2 linked regions of the Paraglaciecola psychrophila 170 genome follow. The protein of the gene in region 2 interacts with the protein of the main gene of each other region in a pairwise test. Links are inferred from orthologs where the notes say so. Each region holds a gene or a part of one and is shown on either strand. Other genes may lie near its edges.

Evidence for each region.
Region 1: the proteins of C427_RS22525 (region 2) and ftsA interact in binary tests that used the Escherichia coli proteins (3 or more experiments, as listed by UniProt). The link is inferred for Paraglaciecola psychrophila 170 from one-to-one orthologs.

The regions. Positions count from the first base shown.
Region 1 is NC_020514.1:854,774-857,672, reverse strand. It holds ftsA (cell division protein FtsA), read right to left. Parts: upstream 2,116-2,899; coding sequence 886-2,115; downstream 1-885. Other genes in the region: C427_RS03775 (cell division protein FtsQ/DivIB), read right to left, coding at 2,217-2,899; ftsZ (cell division protein FtsZ), read right to left, coding at 1-790. UniProt on the Escherichia coli protein: Essential cell division protein that assists in the assembly of the Z ring. May serve as the principal membrane anchor for the Z ring.
Region 2 is NC_020514.1:5,113,525-5,119,107, reverse strand. What follows is about bases 1-2,967. They hold C427_RS22525 (rod shape-determining protein), read right to left. Parts: upstream 2,024-2,967; coding sequence 977-2,023; downstream 1-976. Other genes in these bases: C427_RS22515 (hypothetical protein), read right to left, coding at 2,816-2,967; mreC (rod shape-determining protein MreC), read right to left, coding at 54-917; mreD (rod shape-determining protein MreD), read right to left, coding at 1-57. Outside these bases: more of C427_RS22515, read right to left, coding at 2,968-3,283; C427_RS26620 (hypothetical protein), read right to left, coding at 3,302-3,451; C427_RS22510 (LamG domain-containing protein), read right to left, coding at 3,711-5,583. UniProt on the Escherichia coli protein: Forms membrane-associated dynamic filaments that are essential for cell shape determination. Acts by regulating cell wall synthesis and cell elongation, and thus cell shape.

The DNA of each region.
Region 1 (2,899 bases), 4.3 Mb from region 2 along the record:
TGACCAAAATACCTCTAGCACCAGACAAATCGATATCTTCTAATAAAGGACAAGCAATCGCACTTTCTGAAGCTTCTTCTGCACGGTCTTCACCCGACGCACTGCCATGGCCCATCATTGCGGTACCCATTTCAGACATAACGGTTCTGACATCGGCGAAATCCACGTTAATCAGTCCAGGACGTGTAATAAGCTCTGCAATACCCTGTACTGCACCACTTAAAATATCGTTAGCAGCACTAAATGCTTGTAACAACGGCGTACCTTTGCCCATCACTTTAAGTAATTTTTCATTCGGAATGGTGATCAATGAGTCAACGTATTTAGATAACTCTTCGATGCCTTGCTCAGCAAAATCGGTACGTTTTCTACCTTCAAACGGGAAAGGTTTAGTGACTACAGCCACAGTCAAAATACCCAATTCTTTAGCTATTTTGGCTACTTCTGGTGCTGCACCTGTACCTGTACCACCCCCCATGCCGGCAGTGATAAATACCATATCAGCGCCTTCAAGTGCCTGACGTATGGTTTCTCTGTCTTCTTCTGCAGCTTGGCGGCCGATATTAGGATTAGCGCCTGCACCTAAACCTTTGGTCACACCAGAACCAATTTGCAATGTCACATTTGCAGAAGAACTGCGCAACACTTGTGCATCTGTATTGATGGCAATAAACTCTACGCCTTCAATATTCTGTGCCACCATGTGCTCTATCGCATTTCCGCCGCCGCCGCCAACGCCAATCACTTTAATTACAGCTTCTTCGCTATGACTATCCATTAACTCAAACATTTTCACTCTCCGGTTTGTACATAAAAGCAGTCAGGAGTTCATCCTTGCCTGCTGCCCATTTTTTATCGTTTAAAAGTTTGTGTTTATAAATATTCTTAAAACTCACCTTTAAACCAACTTTGAATTCGTTGCCACACCCCTTCACTAACCTTGTTTTTCATCGCTAGTTGACTTATGACATGCTCTTTTCCGTATTGCAGAAGACCTACCGCTGTAGCAAATTTTGAATCTTCGACATATTCAGACAACCCTTTCATTCCCAAGGGTTCACCTACACGAACCGGCATTTGAAAAATTTCTTCTGCAAATTCAACCGCCCCTTCCATTTTTGCCGTACCACCTGTTAATACTATACCAGCGGCAATTTGCTCTTCTAATCCACTGGCACGGATTTCATCATGTACCAGTTCAAACAACTCTTGATAACGAGGCTCGATCACCTCGGCTAATGTATGCCTTGACATAGCTCTTGATGGCCTACCGCCAACGCTATGAACTTCGATATTTTCTTCCATACTGACCATATCTTTTAGAGCACAGGCATGTTTAATTTTTATCTCTTCAGCATGGCTAATCGGTGTACGAAATATCTTAGCGATATCGCTGGTAATTTGATTTCCTGCTGCTGGAATCACCGCAGTATGACGAATAGCGCCATCAGTATAAATTACCATATCAATAGTACCGCCACCGATATCGACTACACACACACCTAATTCTTTTTCATCGTCAGTCAATACAGCATAACTAGATGCCAATGCTGAAAAAATCAGTTGGTCAGCAGTTAATTCACAGCGTTCTACACATTTGACCAAATTTTTGGCCATGTCATCGGCACAGGTAATAATATGCGCCTGCGCTTCCATTCTAACGCCTGACATACCGATAGGATTTTTAATACCTTCTTGTACGTCAATCGTAAATTCTTGTGGTAATACATGTAACAAGCGGCGTTCGGCAGCAATAGGCACAGAACGCGCAGCATGAACTACGTTGTCTACATCTTCCTGAGTCACTTCCTGATTATTAATCGGTACCATGCCACTTTCGTTCTGACATTTCACATGGCGTCCCGAAATTGCCATAAACACCGAAGAAACGCTGCAGTCAGCCATCAATTCCATTTCGTGTATGGCACGCTTAACGGATTGCACCACAAGATTAAGGTCGTTCACGCCTCCCTTATCCATACCTTTAGATGCATGACTACCCACACCCACAATGCTAATAGAGTTGTCATTTAATAACTCACCCACCACGGCTTTAACATTACTGGTGCCTATGTCTAAGCCAACTATTAGCTTTCTTTCTGTACCCTTAGACATATTGTTCAACTCTGACACTCATCGCACTCATCCCACTCATTACAGTTAACACACTCACGTTAATTTAATCTCTTATTATTCAGTTGTTATCTTGCTTTTATTTATGCAGCTTTAACAAAGGTTTTCCAGCCTACGGCTAAACCTGTGTCATAACGCAAGTCAACATAATCCACCTGTCTGTCTTGTTGCGAAATTAGCGGTAATAAATCCACAAATCGCTGTAATCTGTCAATAAATTCAGTGCGTCCTAAATTCAATTTAATCCCATTGTTCAGTTCAACATTCCAAGCAAAACGTTCGCTTAAAAACATTTCTACAATATATAAATTGGACGTCTCTAATAATGACTGCATATTACGGTATCCCTGTAATACGGTCTGTTCACTTCCACCTGGTCCATATAAATTAGGCAGCGTTATTTTCGAATTCAGCTCGTCACTACTAATTTGCGCATCAAATGCGTCACCATATTGATTAAGCAACATATCGCCATTCCAAACAGCAGAAGGTTGTTGCTCAACCACAAAAATTTCTAAACCACTAGGCCAACGTTTTCTAACCGACGCCCGGTAAACCCATGGCATAGCTTCAACCGTTTGATGGGTTTGATTCACATCTAACTCAAAAAAGCTTCCTGGTTGGGTTCGTTTTATCAACATTTCTATATACTTAATATCAATAAAAATGAGTTCACCTGAAACCACAATATCTTGCACTGGCGCTTGTTGTTCATCTTCTAACCAAGCATTAAGTTTGACTACCGCAAAAGCTAACAAACTCATCA
Region 2 (5,583 bases):
CTGGAGTACCAAGGCGATGATAATACTCAGCGCGATAAAATAATTGCGTAAGCTCATTTTGAAATAATCTCTTTTACTGCTTGTTTATCTTCAGATGTGCGCTCTGACCAGAGTAATAATAAGTACTTTAACCTGTCAAGTTGGGCAATAGGTTTTGCTCTGACCTGGGAAAATGGCCTACTTTCATCTCGAATAATGGATGTGATAGTGGCTACTGGGTAACCTTCTGGGAATACATTGCCTAAGCCTGAGGATAACAATATATCACCTATTTTCAGATCACTACTATGGGCAACATGTTGGATTAAAAGCTCATCCAAGCTGCCAGAACCAGAAACGATCAAACGCACGTTATTTCGCGCTACCCTAACCGGTATGGCATGGGTGACATCTGCTATGAGCAATACACGGCTATTAGTCGAACTCACTTGCATTATTTGGCCAACAATGCCTTTAGCATCTAAAACAGGTTGCCCTTCATACACCCCATTTATAGCGCCTTTATTAATGACTATCTGATGACTATAAGGGTTGTTATCCACGGCCATGAGTTCGGCTACAACTTTGCGGGTGTTGTGTTGCACAGGCGAATTTAAAAGGCTACGTAAACGGTCATTTTCTTCTTGCAAAAAAGTTAAGCGTTGCAGTTGGCCGTTCATCACCATAGCATCATGAGTCAACTTAGCATTATCATCAAACAACCGTTCGTGAGAAACAAAACGACTTGCGCTGGCATTGAGCAATTGGCCGGGAAGATTAGCTAGGTATTGCAGTGGGCTAACCAATGAATTGAGGTACACCCTAGTGGTGCCAAACCCGTCTAGCTTGTGGTCGAACAGAATCAGTGCGATAGACAGAAAAAGACCCAGCGCAAGTCTATTAGGCAAAGAGGGTCCATTTGAAAACATTAAATTCATTATCGTCTGCCTAAAGGAGACATGATGTCGCCTTGATTACTATGAAATTTCAATAACTATTATTCGTAGCTAAACAGATCGCCTCCATGGATATCGATCATTTCAAATGCTTTACCACCCCCTCTTGCGACACAGGTAAGTGGATCATCTGCAATCACAACGGGTATACCGGTTTCTTCCATAAGAAGACGGTCTAAGTCTTTAAGTAAGGCTCCACCACCGGTAAGTACCATGCCGCGTTCAGAAATATCAGAGGCTAGTTCTGGTGGTGATTGTTCAAGGGCCACCATAACAGCCGACACAATACCTGTTAAAGGCTCTTGCAAGGCTTCAAGAATTTCATTGCTGTTAAGTGTAAAGCCACGTGGTACACCTTCTGCTAAGTTGCGGCCACGTACTTCAATTTCTTTGACTTCTTCGCCTGGGTACGCTGCACCAATTTCATGTTTAATACGTTCAGCTGTTGCCTCGCCTATAAGCGAACCAAAATTACGACGCACATAAGAGATAATAGCTTCATCAAACTTATCACCACCAATTCTAACTGAAGATGAATACACGATACCATTGAGTGAAATAATGGCTACTTCTGTGGTACCACCACCAATATCTACCACCATAGAGCCTGTTGCTTCTGAAACTGGTAAGCCAGCCCCAATAGCAGCAGCCATAGGTTCGTCGATCAAATAAACTTCACGAGCACCCGCACCTAAAGCTGACTCACGAATTGCACGTCGTTCGACCTGAGTTGAACCGCAAGGTACGCATACCAAAACTCTGGGGCTGGGGCGTAAAAAATTATTATCGTGTACTTGCTTGATAAAATGCTGAAGCATTTTTTCTGTGACATAAAAGTCAGCAATAACCCCATCTTTCATGGGGCGAATTGCCTTTATATTACCAGGGGTTCTGCCTAACATTTGTTTTGCTTCACGCCCGACGGCAGCGACACTTTTGGGGCCACCTGTACCGCGTTCTTGACGAATTGCAACAACGGAGGGTTCATTGAGAACAATACCCTTATCTTTTATATAGATTAGCGTATTTGCTGTGCCGAGGTCGATTGACAAATCGTTGGAAAACATTCCCCGTAGCTTTTTGAACATGTAAAAACCGCACTTTTATTGATAAGATTAATATTCGTTAACTGTACCAATGCACTGGGATTTGGGCAAGTACAGAGCATCAACAAGACCATAAAAATAACAGTTTCAACACGTTTTTATGAATTTGACCTCAAAAGAAACTATAAAACTGTGTTAATAACTATAATAAGTTGGAAACCTAGCGATAAATTTTAAGAATTCAGATGAATGAAGAAATATCTAAAAAACTCTGTCAAAGAGAGCGTCAAGCTCGGTGAGCTGCTGAAGTTATTTTAGAACAAAAATCTTTAGAACTGTTTCAGCGTAATCAAGAGCTAGAAGATTTCAAAGAGAACTTGGAAAACAAATTATAGAGCGCACCCGTGAAGCAGAAAAAGCGAAAACCGAAGCACGTGCGGCAAACTAAGCGAAATCAGAATTTTTAGCCAATATAAGTCATGCTATCAGGACACCTTTGACCGCTAGAAATCGTGTGTAATTCAATAAATTTGGAAACGCATTTTTGTAGACAAGAGATACATACCCAAGAGAGTAGTTTTTGAAATCACGGTAATGTGACATATGAAAACTGACGACAATCGTCATAATTTCACTGGTGGTCATTTGCCCTTCTCTTTGACGTTTTCGCGTACCGTCTTCAAGCAGTTGTTTACACCATTGAGGTATAAATACTTTGCAAAAATAATCGACATCACAAAACAACTCAACAAATTTACTCATGCCTGTTCCTTTTTAGATTCATCTCTTTTAGTCGAAAGTTCGGATCTTGGAACAGGTATTTAGTTTAGTTTCTTAAACAGGATTCAGGTTATCTAGGAAACGTTTTGACGCTTTTTGTTTTGCAAGCGTTTTACCACGATCACTATATTTACCTAACGTTTCGTCTCTGTCACAAGCAATGTTCTGACAGACTACAATCGCTTCCTGGCGATTAAATTCTTGATATAAACGATCGATTCGAGCACTGTTTAGTTGCTCTTTTAAACTTTCGATAGTATTCAGTAGGCTATGTTTAGATATTTGCATTTGTTCCACATCTTGCAAATCTCCTTGCCACTGGTTGTATTTATCGGTGATGGCATCTTTAATTGCTTTATGGGTTCTTACTGCTTTTGCGTAAGTTTCTATTACTGGGGTGATATCTAATTCAGGATCATCAATCACTTGTTCATATTTTAAATTCATCTCTATTAGTGCAGATTGTCTATCTGCATCAGCGAGTATGGCATTTTTGCGAAGTGCTCCAAGCTCTTTTTCCAAGCTGGCGGCATTAGCAATTTATGCTTCAAGTGAGCTGTTGTAATTGTCGTATTCGGATTGTTTTACAGATATTTTGTTTTCAACATCTGCAACCGATAGATCGCTAGACAGAATATTTTGGCTAAACGAAAGGGCAATGATAAGAGTGAATTGAGCTATACGGTTCATTATTCGACTCCAATCTGGATGCTTGATGGCAACTATTTATGTCATAACAAAAATCGGGCGTAACATTACCAGATCACAACTATGCCATTGAGTTACAACGAAAAGAGCAAGTATGTTAAATGGGAAACGCTATTTTATTAACATCGATTAAGTTATTCACACCCAAACCAACTCAAAATACAACGCGCACTTTATGATAATTGGACTCCACTGCACCCTTGAGTGTGGGAGCCCAAATAAAGTAGATTGGGTACATATGTTAATTAAACATCTCTCGCCAATGAATGATCCTATCGCTTCCACGAAATTGGCCAAAAGTGACGGTAGCTTCGGGGTGATCATCTGCATTAATGAAACCGTCTGCATTCCAATCATAATTTAAGTAATCTGACCAACCAGTGGCGTCATTGTTGGGATCTAATTGTAATTTCACTTCCCCCATAGTACCTGGTGCACTGAGTAAAAAGTCATTATTGTCGTCAGCCACGCCCAATAACAACATCCCAGTACTAGAAATAGTATTGATGTCACCGGTAATATCAGTGCTGCCGCTTGGTAATAATTCCATATGATTGGCACTTTCTTCAAAAGCGATACTGGTACAATTATCAGCTTTATTCAGTAACCACTGTCCTGTATCGTAATATTCTGTTTGAATCGGCACAACTAATGATTCGGTTTCAGGCCCATAAGTACTAGATAGCGATATCCGACCATAACGAACTTCTGTGCCTATTACATTTTCTATGCTCAGACTATTACAACTGGCACTGACATAACTATCTCGATAACAAATTGAGTCAGAGCCCCCTTTACCGGTAAAAGTGGTAGTAAAAAATCCACTAGCAAAAACTAGGTCCACGGACCCGCTAAAAGGCGATGTAATGTCAAAAGTCGAGTTGTTTGTGCCGACCTTATTATATTGGAATAGGCCATTATTGATTGCCACAGTGCCCGAACCGTCATAATTGGTATTGTTGGTCACTATGGGTGCATCTCCCACATCTATTTCACGGGCTGTGCCTGTTACAGTGTAAGTAGAGCTGTCCAAATAACTTAAATTGGTTTCAAGAGTTGACTCATCCGGTAGATAGTTCCAATCGGTGTCGCTGTAGTTATCGGTTACTTGATCAAGGGCGTTGTAAGCTGTGACGGTTAATTCTGGATTTGTTGCAAAACCAATAGTTTCACCAATATAACTAAATACGCCACAGGTATCAGCTAAGGTTGGTTGCACAGATACAGCAACGTCAAAATACGCAGGGTAAAAGTCGCCTAAGGTTAAACTACCGTTTGATACAATTTCATTGCCTAGATAAGTTTCATCCTTAACATCGATATTTATACGCCCCACTTCGTCGTAATAAGCCCCTGTATATTGGTGCTTGCCAGCACTAAAGCTTAACCCTGATGCTGTGGCAAAACTGCTACCGATTGATGCGCTGTTTATACCCGTGTCAGAATATTTAAAGCTACCATTGCTACCCAAGCTCGCTGGTTGGATACGGGTAACTTTTAGCAGCGCGTTTTCAGCTTGGTAGTTAGGTAACAGGGCGTCGTTTACCCCGTAGGCACCAATAGAAAAAGTAAAAGGTTCAGCGGCGATATAGTTATTTTGTTCACCGGAACTGGCATAGAGTAACTCGCTTTGAGCAACAGCTAATTGCAGGTAACTGGGATAGACATCAACGGTTTTGATATCAGAGTTGGTAATAGTGACACCTTCCACTTCAGCCTGAACTCTAAGGGTTAATCGTCCAGCATCGGGGTAATTAAGTACGTCTAAACTCGCCACTCCTAGCGAGTCAAATTCAACTTCTATGTTTCCAGTACTTTCACCAGAGCCATCCCCAGCAATGCTGATCCCATTAAGCGGAGTGAGACATGTATCAGGCGAGTCACAGTTATAGGTTAGGTTGATATCTCGTTGACCGATTAATAACGCTTCACACACATTATTATTGCTGCGAACGGCGCGTAAATTCACATTTAAGAAGTTATTAGCAGCGAGTTGGTCTGGTAATGAATCTCCAAAATTTGCTCCATAAATTTCAAATCCATCATTTGAAAATGTTAAATCACACGAGGCTTCCACGCCAGCTTGAAAGCATTTCACTGGTGCAGAAGGTGAG